3 regions of the Variovorax sp. V15 genome follow, and region 3 is predicted to be linked to each of the others. Evidence: predicted binding sites of a transcription regulator. Region 3 holds the regulator's gene; each other region holds the start of a gene.
What was found. Region 3 encodes LexA, which represses DNA repair genes until DNA is damaged. Its sites were predicted from a motif close to ACTGTATNNNNATACAGT; they were not measured.

Region 1: ACAM57_RS29385 (ATP-dependent helicase) is a predicted target of LexA. The motif match lies at 2,371-2,388, and genes of this name have one in related genera.
Region 2: ACAM57_RS27575 (putative DNA modification/repair radical SAM protein) is a predicted target of LexA. The motif match lies at 2,169-2,186, and genes of this name have one in related genera.

What each region holds. Positions count from the first base shown of each region.
Region 1 covers NZ_AP028659.1:6,204,313-6,211,477, reverse strand. Annotated here, with positions in the region: gene ACAM57_RS29400 (5'-methylthioadenosine/adenosylhomocysteine nucleosidase) at 1-341, shown strand, start outside; gene ACAM57_RS29395 (YoaK family protein) at 344-1,108, opposite strand; gene corA (magnesium/cobalt transporter CorA) at 1,176-2,162, opposite strand; gene ACAM57_RS29385 (ATP-dependent helicase) at 2,402-4,522, shown strand; gene raiA (ribosome-associated translation inhibitor RaiA) at 4,874-5,203, shown strand; gene ACAM57_RS29375 (PTS sugar transporter subunit IIA) at 5,395-5,862, shown strand; gene hprK (HPr(Ser) kinase/phosphatase) at 5,959-6,918, shown strand; gene fur (ferric iron uptake transcriptional regulator) at 7,023-7,165, opposite strand, start outside.
Region 2 covers NZ_AP028659.1:5,791,520-5,798,684, forward strand. Annotated here, with positions in the region: gene ACAM57_RS27570 (UdgX family uracil-DNA binding protein) at 1-869, opposite strand, end outside; gene ACAM57_RS27575 (putative DNA modification/repair radical SAM protein) at 892-2,154, opposite strand; gene ACAM57_RS27580 (DUF6351 family protein) at 2,590-4,896, shown strand; gene ACAM57_RS27585 (tripartite tricarboxylate transporter substrate-binding protein) at 4,980-5,981, shown strand; gene ACAM57_RS27590 (ATP-binding protein) at 6,104-7,165, shown strand, end outside.
Region 3 covers NZ_AP028659.1:3,114,109-3,121,273, reverse strand. Annotated here, with positions in the region: gene kdsB (3-deoxy-manno-octulosonate cytidylyltransferase) at 1-648, shown strand, start outside; gene adk (adenylate kinase) at 786-1,442, shown strand; gene ACAM57_RS14795 (asparaginase) at 1,506-2,471, opposite strand; gene lexA (transcriptional repressor LexA) at 2,545-3,228, shown strand; gene ACAM57_RS14785 (hypothetical protein) at 3,374-3,751, shown strand; gene ACAM57_RS14780 (D-2-hydroxyacid dehydrogenase family protein) at 3,876-4,883, shown strand; gene ACAM57_RS14775 (MFS transporter) at 4,880-6,037, shown strand; gene ACAM57_RS14770 (3-hydroxyacyl-CoA dehydrogenase) at 6,188-7,165, shown strand, end outside.

The DNA.
Region 1 (7,165 bases), 3.1 Mb from region 3:
CGCTGGTGGGGCAGGAGGCCGTCGACGAGTTCGGCTTGCGTTCGCCGAAGGTGCATCGCGGCCTGCTGGTGAGCGGCGACAGGTTCGTCTCGACCACCGTCGAGAGCGAGGCGCTGCAGCGCGCCTTGCCCGACGCACTCGCGGTCGAGATGGAAGGCGCCCCGGTGGCGCAGGTGTGTCACGACTACGGCGTGCCTTTTGCGGCGATGCGCACGATTTCCGACCGGGCCGACGATGCCGCGCACGGCGACTTCTCGCGCTTCGTCGCCGCGGTGGCGAGCCGCTACAGCCTCGCGCTGGTCGACGCGTGGCTGGCTTCGCTGCCGGCCGAGATCAGCTGAATTCAGCCGAGCGAGGGCGTGCGGCGGCGCGGGATGTCGCGCAGCAGCGGCGGGATCGACAGCGCCAGCAGCAGCGCCGCCAGCGGCACCACGCAGACGAAGCCCACGTACTTGAAGCCCAGCGCGCCCGCCGCGCCGCCGAGCACGAACATGCCGACCAGCCCGCCGGCGCGGCGCATGCGGCTGCGGTCGTGGCGTACGGGCAGGGCGTGCGCCGGCGCCGATTTCGAGCGGCGGTTCCAGTAGAGCATCTTGCCGATCTCGATGCCCATGTCGGTGATGTTGCCGGTCATGTGGGTGGTGCGGATGCTGCCGCCCGAGGTCTTGGAGGCCACCGCGTTCTGCAGGCCCATGATGAAGGACAGCAGCAGCACGGTGAGCGGCACCGCGAAGGGCGTGGCCCAGGTCAGCGTGATGGCGCCCATGAGCCCGAAGGGAAACATCAGCGCCGCCTCCAGCATCAGCGGCAGTGCGTACACGCCGTGCATGCGGTGCTGGCGGGCCCAGTTGACGAGCACCGCGCACACGGCTGCGCCGGTCAGGAAGGCCAGGATCGCGCCCAGTGCGTTCAAGAGCAGCTTGACGTTGCCCAGCACCATGCCGTCGGCCAGCTGCGAGGCGAAGCCGGTCATGTGCGAGGTGTACATGTGCAGCACGAGAAAGCCGCCCGCGTTGATGGCGCCGGCATTGAAGGCCAGCAGGAGGCCCAGCGCGGTGTTGGTCGACGGCGCGCGGTGGCGGTTGGTGAGAAAGCGAATTCTGCGCAAGATGGCTCTCCGGTCGGCGCTTGGGGCCGGAGCCACTCTAGCACCGGGGCCGCCCGGGGAGGCTCTGCTACTTGAGCCAGCCGCGCCGGCGGAAGTACCACATCGGCACCAGCGCGCTCGCCGCCATGAGCACGATGGCGTAGGGGTAGCCCATGGCCCAGTCGAGCTCGGGCATGAACTTGAAGTTCATGCCGTAGATGCTGGCGATCAGCGTCGGCGGCAGCAGCGCCACGCTGGCCACCGAGAAGATCTTGATGGTCTTGTTCTGGTTGATGTTGATGAAACCGACGGTCGCATCCATCAGGAAGTTGATCTTGTCGAAGAGGAAGGCCGTGTGGTTGTCCAGCGACTCGATGTCGCGCAGGATCTGGCGGGCCTCCTCGAACTGCTCGGCGTTGAGCATCTTGCTGCGCATCATGAAGCTGACGGCGCGGCGCGTGTCCATCACGTTGCGGCGGATGCGCCCGTTCAGGTCTTCCTGCCGCGCGATGGCGCCGAGCACCTCGCCGGCCAGCTCGTCGCTGACGTTGCCCGACAGCACCTTCTTGCTCGCGGCCTCGAGCTCGTCGTAGATGTTCTCCAGCGAGTCGGCCGAGTATTCGGCGTCGGCGTCGAAGAGCTTGAGCATCACTTCCTTGGCGTCCTCGATCAGCCCCGGCGCGCGCCTCGCGCGCATGCGCAGCAGGCGGAACACGGGCACGTCCTCGTCGTGGATCGAGAACAGCACGCCGCGGCTGCGCAGGTCGGTGTTGTGCTGGTTGAGGATGAAGGCCACGCGCACGGCGCGCGGGGCTTCGTCGTCGTCGATCAGGAAGTCGGAGCGGATGTGCAGCTCGCCGTTGTCTTCCTCGTAGAAGCGCGCCGATTCCTCGATGTCCTCGTCCATCGCGTCTTCGGGGATGGACAGGCCGTAGTACTGCTTGATCCAGCGCTTCTCTTCGAGCGTGGGCGACTCGAGGTCGACCCAGATCGGCTGGAATCTGGAGAGCTCTTCGAGGGCCTCGATTTCTTCCTGGACTAGGCGGCCGTTGGCGAGCGTGAAGATGTTGAGCATGGGGCTCACTCCCGGGAATGACTGACTGGACGGTGGGCGAGGGGAGGGGCGCTTTCAATTCCCCGGCCCGACGTGCGCAGGAAGCGCGAAAAAAGCGTCAGCGAAAGGGAGTTGAAAGCTGCCGAGACGGGGCGGTTTCCATAGGAAAAATCTCCGGTTGCAGCGTGGCCCGATTATGTCACCGGCCACATGTCGGCGAGGTGGCCGGACTGGACGGGCATACAGTAAAGTCACGGTCCATGCAGAGCACTGCGCTTCCCGTTTTTTCCGCCGCGCCGAAGACCCAGGCCGAACGCCTGGCGCAGGCACTGGCCTCGCTCAACGAGGCGCAGCGCTCGGCGGTGGAGCACGGTGTGGCCGCGGCCACCGCCGGCCCGGACGAACGGCCGCTGCTCGTCATCGCCGGTGCCGGCTCGGGCAAGACCAGTACGCTGGCGCATCGGGTGGCCAGCCTCATCGCCGGCGGCGTCGATCCGCAGCGCCTGCTGCTGCTGACCTTCTCGCGCCGCGCCGCGCAGGAAATGGAGCGCCGCGCCGGCCGCGTGCTGGCGCAGGTGCTGGGGCTGAAGTCGGAGGCGCCGCCCGCGCTGCCGTGGGCCGGCACCTTCCACGGCATCGGCGCGCGGCTGCTGCGCGAGTACGCGCCGCAGATCGGGCTCGACGAGAATTTCACCATCCACGACCGCGGCGACGCCGAAGACCTGATGGGGCTGGTGCGCCACGAGCTCGGGCTTTCTTCCACCGTCAACCGCTTCCCGCGAAAGGGCACCTGCCTGTCGATCTACTCGCGCTGCGTGAACACCCGCGCGCCGCTGGCCGACGTGCTCAAGGAAGCCTTTCCCTGGTGCGGCGAGTGGGAGGCCGAGCTGAAGAAGCTCTTCGGCGCGTACGTCGAGGCCAAGCAGCGGCAGAACGTGCTCGACTACGACGACCTGCTGCTCTACTGGGCCGAGATGGCGGCCGAGCCTTCGCTGGCCGCGCACATCGGTGCGCGCTTCGATCACGTGCTGGTCGACGAGTACCAGGACACCAACCTGCTGCAGGCGGCGATCCTGCTGGCGCTCAAGCCAGACGGCCGCGGCGTGACGGTGGTGGGCGACGACGCGCAGTCGATCTACTCCTTCCGCGGCGCCACGGTGCGCAACATCCTCGACTTCCCCTCGCAGTTCACGCAGCCCGCGCGCGTGGTCACGCTGGAGCGCAACTACCGCTCGACGCAGCCGATCCTCGACGTGTCGAACCGCGTCATCGCGCAGGCCGCCGAGCGGCATGCCAAGACGCTGTGGACCGACAAGCCTTCGGCCGGCAAGCCGCTGCTCGTGCTCGTGCCCGACGAGGCGGGGCAGGCGCGCTGGGTGGCCGACAAGGTGCTGGCGCACCGCGAGGGCGGGCTGGCGCTGAAGTCGCAGGCGGTGCTGTTCCGCACCTCGTCGCACAGCGCCGCGCTCGAACTCGAGCTGGCGCGGCGCAACATCCCGTTCGTGAAGTTCGGCGGGCTCAAGTTTCTGGAGGCCTCGCATGTGAAGGACCTGCTCGCGGTGCTGCGCTTCGCGCAGAACCCACGCGGGCGCATGGCGGGCTTTCGCGTGACCCAGCTCATCCCCGGTATCGGGCCCGCCACGAGCGCGCGCCTGCTCGATGCGATGGAGCAGGCGGCCGACCCGGCCCAGGCGGTGCGCGAGTTCGTGCCGCCTTCCGCTGCGCGCGCGCAATGGGCCGACTTCGCGAAGGCCTACGAGGCGCTGCGGGAGCCCGCGCTGAAGTGGCCGGCCGACGTCGAGCTGGCGATGGACTGGTATCTGCCGCATCTGGAGCGCCTGTACGAAGACACCTCCGGCGTGCGGCGCGCCGACGTGGAGCAGCTCGCGCGGCTCGCGGCCGGTTACGCCTCGCGCGAACGCTTCCTTACCGAACTCACGCTCGATCCGCCCGAAGCCACCAGCGACCGACCGGGGCCGCCGCTGCTGGACGAGGACTACCTGATCCTCTCGACCATCCATTCGGCCAAGGGGCAGGAATGGAATTCGGTTCACGTGCTCAATGTGGTCGACGGCTGCCTGCCGGCCGATGTCGCGCAGAGCGCGCAAGAACTGGAGGAGGAGCGGCGCCTGCTCTATGTGGCGATGACACGGGCGCGCGACCACCTGCACCTGCTGGTGCCGCAGCGCTTCCATGTCACGCAGCAGGCGGCGCGCGGCGACCGGCACCTGTATGCCAACCGCACACGCTTCATCGCCGATGCCGACCTGGAAGGCTTCGAGCAGCAGACCTGGCCGCCCCCGCCGGAGCGTCCGCCGGCGGTGCCGCCGCCCAGCTCGGTGATCGATCTGCGCAACAGGATGCGGGCCGCCTGGCGCTGAGCCGGAGACGGCATGGACAGGCCCTTGTGCCGGCATGGTCACCGGCGGGCCGGCATTGAAACACTTGTTTCCAAATCGCGGTATCGCCAGCCCCGCGCGTGCCCGCAGCTATCGATTCGCTAGCGTGTAAAAAGCTGCTCACGAAGCTGCAAAACCCCGGGCAACTCAGGTATTGCAATACCGTGACAGCTTGGGCATAGTGAATCGACCTTCCCTTCTTTCTCACCTCTTCCCACCTCCCTCTTTTCTTTCTCAAGACCCCCCAGAGAGAACTCCCCGTTTCGTTTCGCCGGCCAAACCGCATCCTGCGGCGCGGTCATTTCCCCAACCGTCAATTCCAGGAGGTCATTCATGAATTTGACGATCAGCGGTCATCACCTCGACGTCACACCTGCCTTGCGCACCTACGTCACGAGCAAGCTGGACCGGGTCATCCGACATTTCGACCAGGTGGTCGATGTGAAGGTGATCCTCACGGTGGAAAAGCAGAAGGAAAAGGAACGCCGCCAAAGGGCGGAATGCAACATCCACGTCAAGGGCAATGACATGTTCGCGGAGTCGAGCCACGCTGATCTCTACGCTGCGGTCGATGAACTGGTCGACAAGCTCGACCGCCAGGTGGTGCGCCACAAGGACCGCCTGCAGGACCACCATCACGCGGCGCCCAAGCGCGTGATGTAAGGAGCCCCCGGGGCTCGCATATCAAGGCCGCCTTCGGGCGGCTTTTTGTTTTCCGACTGTCACGGTCGGGCTTTTGGCAGTCGCCCAGAGGAGAGCGAGAGGCCTCTGGGCAACATGTAGACAGAAAGTAAATAGGGGGACTGGGGGTTTTTACCAAGCGGGTGCATAATCGCCCCCGCTCTGCACCCACCATGAATCGACTCGCGTCCATCCTGCCGCCCGCTCAAGTGCTTGTGAGCGTTGACGCTACCAGCAAGAAGCGTGCTTTCGAAGAAGCCGGCCTGCTGTTCGAAAGCCTTCACGGTCTGGGCCGTGCCCTCATCACCGACAGCCTCTTCGCGCGCGAGCGCCTCGGCTCCACCGGGCTGGGCCATGGCGTTGCCATTCCGCATGGCCGCATCAAGGGCCTCAAGTCGCCGATGGCCGCTGTGTTCCAGCTGGCCAATCCGATCGGCTTCGACGCCCCCGACGAGCAACCCGTCGCACTGCTGATCTTCCTGCTGGTTCCCGAAGCGGCCACGCAGAAGCACCTCGAAATCCTCTCCGAAATCGCCGAACTGCTGAGCGACGCCAGCCTGCGCGAACAGATCAAGTCCAGCACGGACGCCACGGCCCTGCACGACCTGATCGCCGGCTGGCAATCGACGCAAGTCGCCTGAGCGCATGCGTTGGCGCGCGCGGCTGCTGATAAGCTGCGCGGCTTCTTCCCTCATTTCCAACGCAAAGCCGGCGCCTGCGCGCCGTCTCCTGAACGCATGAAGCCGACCGTCATCAGCGCCGATGCCATGTTCGAGGAGTTCCGTGGCTCGCTCCGCTGGGAATGGCTGGCGGGGCTGGGGGCATCGGAGCGTCAGTTCGATGCGGAGGTCATCAGCCGCGCGCAGTCGGCGGCGGACCTCGTCGGCTATCTCAACTACATCCATCCGTACCGGGTGCAGATCCTCGGCGCCCGCGAGGTCGCCTACCTGACGCGCGGCAGCGAGGAAGACTGCGCCCGGCGCATCGCCCGCATCGTCACGCTGGAGCCGCCGATGCTGGTGCTGGCCGACGGCCAGGCCGCGCCCGACGAGCTGCTGTCGATCTGCGAGCGCGCCCAGCTGCCGCTCTTTGCCACGCGCGAGTCGTCGGCCTTCGTGATCGACCTGCTGCGCGCCTACCTGTCCAAGCACTTCGCCGAGCGCACCTCGATGCATGGCGTGTTCATGGACATCCTGGGCATGGGCGTGATGATCACGGGCGAGTCGGGTCTGGGCAAGAGCGAACTGGGGCTGGAACTGATCTCGCGCGGAAACGGCCTGGTGGCCGACGACGCGGTCGACCTCTACCGCATCAACCAGAACACCATCGAGGGCCGCTGTCCCGACTTGCTGCTGAACCTGCTCGAAGTGCGCGGCATCGGCCTGCTGGACATCCGCGCCATCTTCGGCGAGACGGCGGTGCGCCGGAAGATGCGGCTCAAGCTGATCGTGCACCTGGTGCGGCGCGACAGCTTCGAGCGCGACTACGAGCGCATGCCCTCGGCGCCGCTCACGCAGGACGTGCTGGGCATTCCAGTGCGCAAGGTCATCATCCAGGTGGTGGCTGGGCGCAACATCGCCGTGCTGGTGGAGGCCGCGGTGCGCAATTCGATCCTGCAGCTGCGCGGCATCGACACGTACGCCGATTTCGTGGCGCGGCACCACAAGGCGATGGAGAACTCCCGCGACGGCGATTGATTGATCGCAGAGTGCGGCCGCCGCCGGGCCGCCTCAAGGCGGGCCGCGCCTCCCCCTCGGGGGGTGGAGTTACACGCAGCGAAGCGAAGTGAGAAGCCGGGGGGTCAACGCTTCTTCGCGCAGTCTCCGCACAAGCCGTAGAGCGACATGGCGTGGTCCTGCAGGATCCAGCCCTTGTCCTTGGCGATCATCTGCTGGCGGCGCTCGATCTCGGCGTCGTAGAACTCCTCGACCTTGCCGCAGGAGG
Region 2 (7,165 bases), 2.7 Mb from region 3:
GCGCGCAGCGCGTCCAGGTCGGCGGGCGCCGCGCCTTCGGCCGGGCGCGGATGCATCAGCAGCGGCGGGCGGATGCGGCGCGCGGGCGTGGCCGGCGCTTCGATCATCGACTGGCTGCGCGCCTCGGCCGCATCGGCCAGCGGCTGGATCAGCGCGGCCTCGGGCAGGTTGTGCCAGTAGCGGCGCGGCATCTCGCGCCGCATCGTCGCGAGCTTGAGCCGCGCGGGGTTGAAGATGTTCTCGTAGTAGGTGAGCCAGAGCTGCTCGCCCTCGTCGGGCGCGGGCTTCTGGCGGCGTTCCGCGCCCTCGCGGAACGACAGCGCCTGCCCGTCCCATTCCACGCACCGCCGCGGCGTGAGGATGGCCCAGCGCATCTGCGCGAAGCGGCGCGCGAAGAAAGGCGCGTTGGCCTCGACGATGCGGTGCTCGGGCTCGAACCACGCGACGTGGCGCTCGGCGCCCTGCGCGTCCACGACGCGGGTGAAGCGCACGAAGGCGCGCATCTTGTGGATGTCGCGGCGCACCGAGCGGGCCATGAGCTGTGCCTGCATCATGTCGGCGTCCAGCGGGTCGTGGCGCAGCGCCGGCTCGTGCACCAGGCGCCACAGCAGGCGGTAGAGCAAGGCCAGGCGCTGCGCGTCGCGGTGCAGGATCACGTCGGCGCACAGTTCGACGAAGGATGCGGGCACGGCCTGCCGGGCTACCGCTGGTTGCACCCGCGCGGGCGGCAGGTCCGGCGCTTCGCCGAACAGATCGTTGCCACCTTCGCTCCATTCGACCTGTTCCGGCGGCACGCCGGCAGCCAGCAGCCGCCGCGCATGGCCGCGGAAGGCATCGAGATCGACCGGGTCTTCGAGACACACGCGCATGCCGATGCCAGGCTTGCCGCCCTCAGAACAGCGCCGCCTGCGCCGGCTCTGCCGCCGCGGCAGCAGAGCCGGACATCGCCATCGCGTTGGCCGCCGGCCGGTGCCCGTCCGCCACCACGAAGGGCAGCACCTTGCGCGCCGGCACGTGCAGGCGCCGCAGGTCGTCGGCACGCACCCGTCGAACGCGCCGCGCCTGCAGCAGCCGCTCCACGGCCTTCACCCCGAGGCCGGGCACGCGCAGCAGCATCTCGCGCGGGGCGTGGTTCAGGTCGACCGGGAAGCGCTCCGCATGCGCCAGCGCCCAGGCCAGCTTGGGGTCGACGTCCAGCCGCAGCAGGCCGTCGGGCGAGGCCACGATCTCCTGGTGCTCGAAGCCGTAGAAGCGCATGAGCCAGTCGGCCTGGTAGAGCCGGTGCTCGCGCATCAGCGGCGGCGCGGCCAGCGGCAGCGCGCGGGCCGCGTCGGGAATGGGGCTGAAGGCCGAGTAGTACACGCGCCGCAGCTTGTAGGCGCCGTAGAGCGTGGCGCTGGAGGCCAGGATGTGCCGGTCGTCGGTGGCATCGGCGCCCACGATCATCTGCGTGCTCTGGCCGGCGGGCGCGAAGGGCGGCGGCTTGGCGGCGGCCGGCGCGGCGCCGGGCAGCGCGCGGATCGGCAACACGCGGCGCGCCTCCTCGCGGGTGTCGTCGATGCGAAGCCGCAGCCGCGCCATCGAGCGGCGGATGGCGCTCTCGTCCTTCTCGGGCGCCAGCGCGCGCAGGCCCTCGGCGGTGGGCAGCTCGACGTTGATGCTGAGCCGGTCGGCATAGCGGCCGGCGCGCGCCAGCAGTTCGTCGCTGGCGTCGGGAATGGTCTTGAGGTGGATGTAGCCGCGGAAGTCGTGCTCCTCGCGCAGCTGGCGCGCGACCTCGACCACCTGCTCCATCGTGTGGTCGGGCGACTTGACGATGCCGCTGGAGAGGAACAGGCCCTCGATGCAGTTGCGCCGGTAGAAGTCGAGCGTGAGCTGCACCACTTCCTCGACGCGGAAGCGCGCCCGCGGCACGTTGCTCGATGCGCGATTCACGCAATAGAGGCAGTCGTACTGGCAGTGGTTGGTCAGCAGCACCTTCAGCAGCGAGATGCAGCGGCCGTCGGGCGCATAGCTGTGGCAGATGCCGGCGCCCTCGGTGGAGCCGATGCCGCGCCCGCCGAGCGAGTCGCGCGGCTGGGAGCCGCTCGACGCGCAGGAGGCGTCGTACTTGGCGGCGTCGGCCAGGATGGCGAGTTTGCGCTGGATGTCCATGGGATCTGTCGAATACTGTATGAATATACAGTTTTAAGCTGATTGTGTCCTGCCCCTGGCGTGCGGTTTTCCGGCCGCGCGGCGCCGGCGATGGCTGGTTTTTCAGCCGCCGATTTGCGGGAAAACCGCAGGTCTTCCGAAAAAACTCCAATGGAATCAGTCACTTGGGTTTGACGGCCTGCGTGGCACATGCGTTGCTATCCATGCGGCACACCCGACAGAGGATGGAGACACGCCAATGACCGACCTGCCCGCACTCGCCGCCGCGCCGCCACCGCCGGCCGGCCTCCCACTCACCACCTCGCACTGACGCGCCGCGCGTCGCGCTTCGATCCGGCCCGCGCCGGGTCGCGCCGCCGCATGGCCGTGCCGGCCGGGGGGAGCCGCTTTTCCCCCATCGCTTGTTCAACCAGAACCACAACGGAGACAGAGAAGATGATCAGAACCCAGAAGAAGAGCACCCGCCTTCGCCCGACCCCCGTGCGTATCGGCACGCTGCTGGCCGTGCTGGCGCTCACCGCCTGCGGCGGCGGCGGCGGCGGAGGTGGAGGCGGCTTCAGCTTCATCCCACCCGCGGCCGGCGGAGGCGGAGGCGGAGGAGGCGGTGGCGGCGCCACGCCCACCGACCCGTCCGGCCCCGGCAACCCGCCGCCGGTCGATGCCACGGTGCGCATCGGCGTGTTGTCCTCGTCGCCGCAGCTGGTGACCGGCGACGACGCGCTGGTCGAGCTGGAGCTGCTGCGCGAGAAGGCCGACGGCGGCCTCGCGGTGTCGGTCGACGGGCGGGACGTGACGGCGGCGTTCTCGCGCGACCCCGCCAGCGGCCGCCTGGTGGGCAAGGTCACGGGGCTCAAGCTGGGCTCCAACGAGCTGGTCGCGAGCTACGGCGGCTACAGCGCGAAGCTGCAGCTGACGGCCTACCCGATCACCGGCCCGGTGATCTCCGGCCCGCATGAGGAGCCCTTCGTGTGCGGCTACGCCACCTTCACCCGCATGGGCGGCCAGGTGCTCAAGCCGCTGGACGACGGCAAGTGCTCGGTGGAGACGCGCGTCGACTACTACTACCGCACCACCGCCGGCAGCAACGTGCGCTTCGTGCCGGAATCTATCACCGCCTACCCGGCCAACATGGCCTGGCTCACCGTCAACGGCAAGCAGGTGCCCTACGTGGTGCGGCTCGAAAGCGGCACGATCAACCGCGGGCTGTACCAGTCGGCGATCCTGCACGACGTGCTCAACGAGCCCGCGCCCTCGCCCACCTCGCGCCCGGCCGGCTGGAACGGCACGCTGCTCTACCCGCTGGGTGGCGGCTGCCAGGGCGGATGGTTCCAGCAGGGCAACGACTTCGCCACGCTCATCAACCCGACCTACCAGAGCCGCGGCTTCGCCGTGACCACCTCCACGCTCAACGTCTTCGGCACCAACTGCAACGACCAGCTTTCCTCGGAAACCATCGCGATGGTGAAGGAGCGCTTCATCGAGAACTTCGGCGTACCCGCCCACACCATCGGCACCGGCGGCTCGGGCGGCTCCTACCAGAGCCACCAGACCAGCGACAACTACCCCGGCCTCTTCGACGGCGTGGTGGTGAGCCAGGTGTTCGCCGACGTCACCTCCTCCACCATCTTCAAGCTGCACGACTCGCGCGTGCTCAACAACTACTTCAACGACCCTGCCACCGCCGCGCTGGCCTACACCACGGCCGAGAAGCAGGCGATCTCGGGCTACCTGCAGATCGGCAACATCCCCAACATGAGCAACAGCGCGGGTCGCCTGGACCCCACTGTTTCGTTCCCCGCGGGCGTGCCCGCCGAGCAGCGCTACAACGCGCTGACCAACCCCACGGGCGCGCGCGCGACGGTGTTCGACCACACGGTGAACGTCTACGGCAAGACCGAGGCCGAGGGCTTCGCGCTGCGCCCTATCGACAACGTGGGCATCCAGTACGGCCTGAACGCGCTCAACGAGGGCAAGCTCGGCATCGAGAAGTTCCTCGACCTGAACGAGCGCGTGGGCGGCGTCGACCGCGACATGAAGCGCACCGCCGCGCGCACCGTGGGCGACATCGACGCGCTGCGCCGGGCCTACCAGTCGGGCCGCATCGTCAACGGCGCGGGCGGGCTGGCCTCCACCGCCATCATCGACCTGCGCGACTACAACGACGGCGCCACCGGCGGCGACATCCACACCAAGATCCACTCGTTCTCGATGCGCGAGCGCCTGCGCCGCGCCAACGGCAACATCGACAACCACGTGATGTGGACCATGGGCGGCGGCAGCGCGGCCGCCTTCGACGAGATGGTGAAGTGGCTCACCGCGGTGAAGGCCGACACCTCCGAGCGCACCAAGGCACAGAAGATCGCCGCCAACCGCCCGGCCGACCTGCAGGACGCCTGCTGGAACGCGGGCCTGAAGTACACCGAGGAGCAGACCGCCTTCGGCACCGGCGCGTGCAACACCTTCTACCCAGCCGGCACCACGCCGCGCATGGCAGCGGGCGGCCCGCTCACCGACGACATCGCCAAGTGCCAGCTGAAGCCGCTGAACCCGTCGGACTACAGCGTGAGCTTCAACCCCACGCAATGGGCGCGCCTGAGCGCCGCCTTCCCCGACGGCGTGTGCGACTGGACCAAGCCCGGCGTCGGCCAGCAGCCGCTCGCCGGCACCTGGCTGTCGTTCGGGCCGTCGCCCGTGAACCTGCTGTTCGACATCACGAAGAAGCTGATGTCGAGCTTCCTGTAAGCCAAGCCGCGGGCGGCCTGCACGCGCGACCGCACATGCAGGCCCGCCCGCCTTTTCCCCTGGAGTGAACCTTGAAAGCATCCATGAAGAAGACCCCTGTGTCCGCCGTCCACCTCGCACTGGGCCTGGCCCTCGGCCTCGCTGCAGCCACCGGCGCGCACGCGCAGGACTTTCCCGCGGGCAAGCCCATCACCATCGTCGTGCCCTTCGCGGCCGGCGGCCCCACCGACCGGGTGGCGCGCGACCTGGCCGAGGCCATGCGCAAGCCGCTGGACGGCACCAGCATCGTGATCGACAACGCCGCCGGTGCCGGCAGCACCATCGGCAACGCCAAGGTGGCGCGCGCCCGGCCCGACGGCTACACGCTGCTGCTCACCCACGTGGGCATGGCCACCACGCCGGTGCTCTACCGCAAGCTGCCCTACGACTACGAGACCGACTTCGAGTACCTGGGCATGATCAACGACGTGCCCATGACCGTCATCGGCAAGCCCCAGCTGGAGGCCGGCAACTTCAAGGAACTGCGCGAATGGATCGCGAAGAACCCGGGCAAGACCAACCTCGGCAACGCGGGCATCGGCTCGGCCTCGCACCTGTGCGGGCTGCTGCTGCAAAGCGAGCTCAAGGCCGAGATGACCACCGTGCCCTACAAGGGCACCGCCCCCGCCATCGCCGACCTGCTCGGCGGGCAGATCGACCTGCTGTGCGACCAGACCACCAACACCACTTCGCAGATCGAGGCGAAGAAGGTCAAGGCCTACGGCGTGACCACGCTCAAGCGGCTGGGCACGCCCGCGCTGAAGGACCTGCCCACGTTGGACGAGTCGGGGTTGAAGAACTTCCAGGTGACCATCTGGCACGGCCTGTACGCGCCCAAGGGCACGCCCGCGCCGGTGCTCAAGAAGCTCAACGACGCGCTCAAGGTCGCGCTGAAGGACCCCGACTTCATCAGGAAGGAGGAAGGCCTGGGCGCGGTGGTGGTGGCCGACCGGCGCGTCGAGCCGGCCGAGCACAGGAAGTTCGTGCAGCAGGAGGTGGCGCGCTTCGGCCCGGTCATCAAGGCTGCCGGCGTGTACGCCGACTGAGGCACGCGCATGGTGCGACGCATGGGCGACAGCGAGGGTAATTCCGCCTCGGCGCGGCAGGGAGTGCTGCATACCATCAGGGCCCTTTGCTGCCCGACGGCGGACTCCCGCTTCCCGCTCCCGTGTCGTCACTGCTCCTATCGGCCGGCCGCGCCGTGCTGAAGCTTTCCGCGCCTTACCGGGCCGGCTTTGCCGGATCGCCCGACGACCTGCGCGACAAGGCCGTGCTGGCGCGCTTCCACGGCGACGCCCCCGCCCTCGCGGCCGGGGCGCCGGCCCTTGCGCGCTGGCGCCTGTGGGCCGCCGTCTGCGTGTGGCTGTGCCTCATCGCGGCCGGCGGCGCGCTGGCCTACCTGCTGGGCGAGCGCGCGGGCATCCGCTCGCTGCAGCAGGGCACGCTGCACCGGCTCGACATCTACGCCACCAGCCTGCGCAGCGAGCTCAGCCGCTACGAATACCTGCCGCAGGTGGTGTCGCTGAGCCCCGACGTGCTCGACCTGCTGCGCAAGCCGCGCGACGCCGGCCAGCAGCTGGACGCCAACGTCTACCTCGAGACCGTCAACGCGCACGCCCAGGCTTCGGCCATCTACGTGATGGACGAGACCGGCCTCACGCTGGCCGCCAGCAACTGGAACCAGCCGGGCAGCTTCGTGGACATGAACTTCTCCTACCGCCCCTACTTCCAGGACGCGCTGCGCGGCGTGCCGGGGCGCTTCTACGGCATCGGCACGGTCAGCCGCGAGCCGGGCTACTACTTCTCCTTCGGCATCATCGACGGCGCGCGCCGGCTGGGCGTGGCGACGGTGAAGGTCAACCTCGACAAGCTGGATGCGGCCTGGTCGCATTCGGCCGACCGCGTGTTCGCCATCGACGGCAACGGCGTGGTGTTCCTCTCGTCCAACCCCGGCTGGAAATTCCGCGCGCTGCGCCCGCTGTCGAGCGAGACGCTCCGGCAGCTCGCGCAGACGCGCCAGTACACCGAGGCCGGCGCGCTCACGCCCATCGACATGCGCGAGCACCGGCCGCTGTCGGGCGGCGAAGGCACCGTGGTGCAGCTGCGCGCGAACGAGGAGGCGCCGCAGCGCCCCGGCGCCACGCCCTTCGGCCCCGACTACCTGCTCGACAGCCGCCCGGTCGACGGCACCGACTGGAAGCTCATCATGCTGTCGGACATGAAGCCGGCG
Region 3 (7,165 bases):
GCACGCGTGGTGGTCGCCGGCGACGATCCATCCATCGTCGAAGCCTGCAAGGCGCATGGCGTCGAGGTTGTGCTCACGCGGCAGGATCACCCCAGCGGCACCGATCGGCTGGCCGAAGCCTGCGAGCAACTGGGCCTGGATGGTGAGGACATCGTCGTCAACGTACAGGGCGATGAGCCGCTGATCGACCCCGCGCTGATCGACGCCGTGGCGTCCACGCTCGCCACGCACGCCGAGGCGGCGATGAGCACCGCCGCCCACGAGATCGACTCGGTCGGCGACTTCATGAATCCCAATGTCGTGAAGGTCGTGCTCGATGCGCAGGACAACGCGATGTACTTCAGCCGCGCGCCGATCCCTTGGTGGCGCGACGGCTCCGCCAATGGCGCCGCGCCTGCAATGCTGCCTGCCACCCCCGCGGCACTGCGCCACATCGGAATCTACGGCTACCGCGCCGGCTTCGTACGGCGATTTCCTTCGCTGCCCCCTGCGCCCGTCGAGTCGACGGAGGCACTCGAACAGCTGCGCGCGCTGTGGCACGGACATCGCATCGCGGTGCATGTGAGCCATGTGGCGCCGGGGCCCGGCATCGACACGCCGGAAGACCTGGCGCGCGTGCGAGCCGTCTTCGCGGCGGCCGGCGCCTGAGCCTGCGCGTCTCCACGGCCACCGACAGCGGGATTTCCCGAAGGGCACGCATGCTATCCTCGAAGCAACTCCGCCCAGCCCAGCCATGGGGCCGACGCTCGGCGCGACACAAAATCTAAGAACCGTCCGAGGACACCATGAGACTAATTTTGCTGGGCGCGCCCGGGGCGGGCAAAGGCACGCAAGCGGCCTTCATTTGCCAGAAATACAGCATTCCCCAGATTTCGACCGGCGACATGCTGCGCGCAGCCGTCAAGGCCGGCACGCCCCTCGGGCTGCAGGCCAAGGCCATCATGGACGCCGGCGCACTGGTCAGCGACGACCTGATCATCAATCTCGTGAAGGAACGCATCGCGCAGCCCGACTGCGCTAGCGGCTTCCTGTTCGACGGCTTCCCCCGCACCATTCCCCAGGCCGACGCCATGAAGGCGGCAGGCGTCAAGCTCGACTACGTCCTCGAGATCGACGTGCCCTTCGGCGACATCATCGAGCGCATGAGCGGCCGCCGCTCGCATCCGGCTTCGGGCCGCACCTACCACGTCAAGTTCAACCCGCCCAAGGTGGAAGGCAAGGACGACGTGACCGGCGAGGACCTCATCCAGCGCGAGGACGACAAGGAAGAAACCGTGCGCAAGCGGCTCGACGTGTACAGCCAGCAGACGCGTCCGCTGGTCGACTACTACTCCGCCTGGGCCAAGGCCGATCCGGCCGCCGCGCCCAAGTACCGCGCCATCAAGGGCGTGGGCACGGTCGACGAGATCACCCAGCGCGCCTTGGCCGCGCTGAGCAGCTGATCGAAAGATCGACCGATCATCCGACTCGCAGCAAACCGCCCCTCCAGAGGGGCGGTTCTGCTTTCAGCCCAGCAATTCGAGCATCAGGGCGATGCGGGCCTTCACGGGCGTCAGCGAGCCTGCATCGCGAAGCGGATCCCCCGCCTTCGGCAGGATGCGCCCGCTCGAGCAGCGCGTGGCTCGGAGCACCTCGATGCCGGCGTCCCGGGCCTTGAGCGCGGCCGCTTCCAGCGCATGGTGCAAGGTGCCGTTGCCGGTGGCGGCAAGCACCAGCCCGCGCAGAGGATCCACTCCGCCCGCCTGAAGCAGCGCCTCGATCACCGCACCGCTGGCACCGGCGTGGCTCATCACGATCTCCACGCGTGGCCACTGCACCTCGGTAGCACCGAAGAGCTTCACTACCGGCAGCGTTCCGCCTTGCGGCCACGACCGGACAAGGCGTACCTCGCCCTCCTCCACATAGCCCACGGGGCCCGCATCGCCCGAAGCAAAGGCGTCCAGCCGATAGGTATGGACCTTCTGAATGTCGACGCCGGCATGGATCGCCCCCGCGCACACCACGGTGACTCCGTGCGCACCCCGTGTGGCGGCGACGCTGATCGCATCACGAACGTTCTGCGGACCGTCCGGCGACAGCGCAGTGGCCGGGCGCATCGCGCAGGTCAGCACGACGGGCTTGGACGGCACCAGCACAGAATGCAGGAAGAACGCGGTTTCCTCGATCGTGTCGGTGCCGTGCGTGATCACCACGCCTGCCACATCGGCCTGCGCCAGCCAGTGCGCGCAGCGCCGGGCCAGCTGCTGCCAGATGGCGAAGGACATGTCCTTGCTGTCGACCTGAGCCACCTGCTCGGCCTCCAGCATCACGCCGTCGGGTGCCTCGATGGCACCCAGCAGGTCGGCCACGCCCACCTGCGCGGCGGTGTAGCCGATGTTGTCGCCGCTGCTGGCGGCCCGGCCCGCGATGGTGCCGCCGGTGCCCAGAACCACCACGCGGCGCGGCAGTTCGGGCGAAGAGGAATTGACCATGGCTTGTCAACTTCTAAAAACTGGTTAAAAATACAGGCACTGGATATCCAACCAGTGCCGCAAGGAACCACACATGCAGTTCGCCGTGAAGCTTACAGCCCGCCAGCAGCAGATCCTGGACCTCATCCAGAGCGCCATCGCACGCACCGGTGCGCCACCCACGCGCGCCGAAATCGCCAATGAACTCGGATTCAAATCGGCCAATGCCGCCGAAGAGCACCTGCAGGCGCTGGCGCGCAAGGGCGTCATCGAGCTGGTCAGCGGCACTTCCCGCGGCATCCGCCTCAAGGGCGACGCGTTGCGCTCGCTCAACGAAACGCGCCATCGCGAGGGTGGACAGTTCTCCCTCTCGCTGCCCGGCATGGCCCAGTTGGCGCTGCCGCTCATCGGCCGTGTCGCAGCCGGCTCGCCAATCCTGGCTCAAGAGCACGTCGACCAGACCTTCTACGTCGAGAACACGCTGTTCCAGCGCCAGCCCGACTACCTGCTCAAGGTGCGCGGCATGTCGATGCGCGACGCCGGCATCATGGACGGCGACCTGCTCGCGGTGCAGGCCACCAAGGAAGCACGCAACGGCCAGATCGTTGTTGCGCGCCTGGGCGACGAAGTGACCGTCAAGCGCCTGAAGCGCAACAAACAGGTCATCGAGCTGCACGCCGAGAACCCCGATTACCCGACCATCATCGTGCAGCCCGGCGAGCCTTTCGAAATCGAAGGCCTCGCGGTCGGACTCATTCGGAACACCATGCTGATGTAGGCCGCTGCGACCTGCTTTCCAGAGCAACAGCACCCCATCCGGCAGCGACAGGTGGCGGGCGTATGGCGAAGAGTCGCCATCACCCTGTCGCGGCCGATTCAAGAAATCCTGCCTGTGTTCAACCTCGTACTTTCTTGGAGTTCACATGGGAATCGCCCTCCTCGCCATCGCCGACATCTGGATGCCGCTGCAATCGCTGGCCAACCGGCTGATGCCGGCACGCCGCCCCTCCCATCGCAGGGATCATCTCGATTCCGCAGAGTCCTCCGCTGGACTGCGCTACGTGGCCGTGCGCACCGCCTGTGCAGCCCGCACCGGCGGCACCGCCCCCTCTGAAACAGCCGCTGCGGCACGCCCGCTGCGCGTGGTCCGCGTGATCGACGGCAAGGGCCAGCAGCGCAACAACAACCGGGTGCTGATCTCCGGCCGCATGGCCGACGTCTGCGCAGAACTCGACCGCCTGGCCGCTCTGGAAGCCGCCGAAACCGTGGCCGCGGCCCCTCGCTCGACGCGTCTGCATTGAACCTGCACTGAGCCCGGCATCGGGTCCTGTACCGGGCCCGAACCGCTCTGCAAGCGGCTGCAGGGCGGGTATCCAAACGTTCGCCGGCGCGACATTCCAATGCTGCGAGGCACAATGGCACGCCATGAACATTGTGATCCTCGACGATTACCAGGACGCCGTACGCAAGCTGCGCTGCGCTTCCAAGCTGGACGCCTACGCGGCCAAGGTCTATACCAACACGGTCAAAGGCATTGGGCAGTTGTCGGTCCGACTCAAGGACGCCGACGTGATCGTGCTGATCCGCGAGCGCACCCAGATCTCGCGCCAACTCATCGAGAAGCTGCCCAAGCTCAAGCTCATTTCCCAGACGGGGCGCGTCGCCGGACACATCGACGTCGCGGCCTGCACCGAGCGCGGCGTGGCCGTGGCAGAGGGTTCCGGCTCTCCCCAGGCGCCCGCCGAACTCACCTGGGCGCTCATCATGGCCGCCATGCGCCGGCTGCCGCAGTACATCAGCAACCTCAAGCACGGAGCTTGGCAGCAGTCCGGGCTCAAGTCGGCCTCGATGCCGCCCAATTTCGGCATCGGCTCCGTACTCAAGGGCAAGACTCTGTGCATCTGGGGCTACGGGCGCATCGGCCAGCTGGTGGCGCGCTACGGGCAGGCCTTCGGCATGCAGGTCGTGATCTGGGGCCGTGAAGCCAGCTGCGCCAAGGCGCGCTCCGACGGCTTCCAGGTGGCCCAGAACCGCCATGAGTTCTTCGCCGCGGCCGACGTGCTGTCGGTGCACCTGCGGCTCAACGAAGAGACCAGCGGCCTCATCACCCTCGAGGACCTCTCGCGTATGAAGCCGACCGCCCTGTTCGTGAACACCTCGCGCGCGGAGTTGGTCGAGGCCGATGCCCTGCTCGCGGCTCTCAACCGCGGCCGCCCGGGGCTCGCGGCCGTCGACGTGTTCGAGAGCGAACCGCCGCTGCAGGGCCACGCGCTGCTGCGCCTCGAGAACTGCATCTGCACGCCGCACATCGGCTACGTCGAGCAGGAAAGCTACGAGAGCTATTTCGGCCAGGCCTTCGACAACGTCGTGAGCTACATCAACGGCAACCCCACGAACATCGTGAATCCCGGCGCGCTGCAGGTCCGTCGGTGAGCCAGCCGGCGCCACGGAGGGCGCTCTGGGCGCTGCTTGCCGGCAATTTCGTGATCGGAACGGGCGTGATGGTCGTGCCCGGCACGCTCAACGAGATCAGCGCCTCGCTCTCGGTCACGGCCGCCACGGCGGGGCAGCTCATCACTGCCGCCGCGACGGTCATGTGCGTAGGCGCACCGTTGCTGGCCGCCGCAGTGGCCGGATGGGACCGCCGCCAGCTTCTCGCCCTCACCCTCCTCTGGTACGCCATCGGCCACGTTCTCTGCGCGCTGATGCCCACCTTCGGCGCGCTGCTGCCGGTGCGCATGCTCACGGTGATCGCGCCCGCAATCTTCACGCCCCAGGCCGCCGCCTGTGCCGGCCTGCTTGTGCCGCCGGAGCATCGCGGGCGGGCCGTGACCTTCGTCTTTCTCGGCTGGTCGATGGCCTCTGTGCTGGGCCTGCCCATCGGCGCGCTGATCGGCGGGCACCTGGGCTGGCGCATGGCTTTTGCGGCGATTGCGGCGCTCAGTGTCGCGAGCGCGACATCGGTGTGGCTCACCTTGCCCAACGGCATCCGCCCCGCCGCGCTGACGGCCGCCGCATGGTCGCGCGTGCTGCGCAGCCCGGTGCTGATGGGCATCGTCTCGGTCACGGCGCTGCAGGGCGCGGGCCAGTTCGTGCTGTTCAGCTATTTCGGCCCGATCCTCAAGCAGAGCTTCGGCGCCGACGCCACCACGCTGAGCGTGATGTGGGCGCTGTTCGGTGCCTGCGGGCTGGTCGGCAACATGGTGGTCAGCCGCTTCATCGACCGCGTGGGCGCCGGGCGCATGGTGCTCGTCACCACGGTGCTGATCGCCTCCAGCCTGCTGCTCTGGCCGCTGGCCTCCACGCTGGCGTGGCTGGCGGTGGTGCTCGTTCCCTGGGGACTGGGTTGCTTCGCGACCAACTCGGCGCAGCAGGCCCGCCTGGTGGGCCTGGCGCCCGCGCTGGCGCCGGGCTCGGTGGCGCTCAACAGTTCCGGCATCTACACCGGGCAAGCCATTGGCGCAGCGCTGGGTGGCTGGCTGCTCGCCAACGATGCGGGCGCATGGATGAGCTGGGTCGGCCTCGGCCTGCTGATGGTCGCCATCTCGCTGAGCGTGGCCATCGACCGCAGCCGTCGTGCGCCCTGAAAGCGCGCCCCCGCGTAAAACCCGTCACGCCCCGCCCGCGCGGGGCTGCAAAATCGAAGACTTCGACGGCGGTGCCGATGCGTACGGCACCTGTGTCGAGGCCTGCCCCGCAGGTCCGGATACCACCCAACCAGTGAAAATCTCCAGCAAATGACAGTGAACTACTCCCGAATCGGCGTCGTCGGCGCCGGCGCCATGGGTCGCGGCATCGCGCAGATCGCGGCGCAGGCAGGCAGCGAAGTGCTGCTGCTCGACAGCTTTGCGGGCGCCGCCGAGCGCGGGCGCGAAGCCCTCAGTGCCCAATGGAACAAGCTGCACGAGAAGAACAAGATCGATGCCGCCATGCGCGACGCGTACATCGCCCGCGTGAAGGCTGTCGATTCGATCCAGGCGCTGGCGGGCTGCGACCTGATCGTCGAAGCCATCGTCGAAGACCTGGAAGTCAAGCGCAAGCTCTTCAGCGAGCTCGAAGGCGTGGTGGCGGAGACTGCCACGCTGGTCACCAACACCTCGTCCCTCTCGGTGACGGCCATCGCGGCCGGCCTGAAGCATCCGGCGCGCGTCGCGGGCTTCCACTTCTTCAACCCTGTGCCGTTGATGAAGGTGGTCGAGGTGGTCGCGGGCTTCAAGACCTCGCCCGATGTGTGCAAGCAGCTCGCCGGCTACGCCACGCAGATGGGCCACAGCGCCGTGCAGGCGCAGGACACGCCCGGCTTCATCGTCAACCACGCCGGCCGGGGCTACGGCACCGAGGCGCTGCGCATCGTCGGCGAAGGCGTGGCCGACTTCGCGACCGTCGACCGCATCCTCAAGGACCAGGCCGGCTTCCGCCTCGGCCCCTTCGAGCTGCTGGACCTGACGGCGCTCGACGTGTCGCACCCGGTGATGGAGTCGATCTATCACCAGTACTTCGAGGAGCCGCGCTTCCGCCCCAGCGTGATCACCGCGCAGCGCCTTGCCGCCGGCGCGCTGGGCCGCAAGACCGGTGAAGGCTTCTACCGCTACGACGACGGCGTGATGCAGCAGGCGCCCGAGGCGCCCGCGCCGGTGGTCGAGGGCACGCCTTCGGTGTGGGTGTCGCCGCGCGCGGCACGCCGTGCCGAGCTGCTGCGCCTGGTGAACACGCTG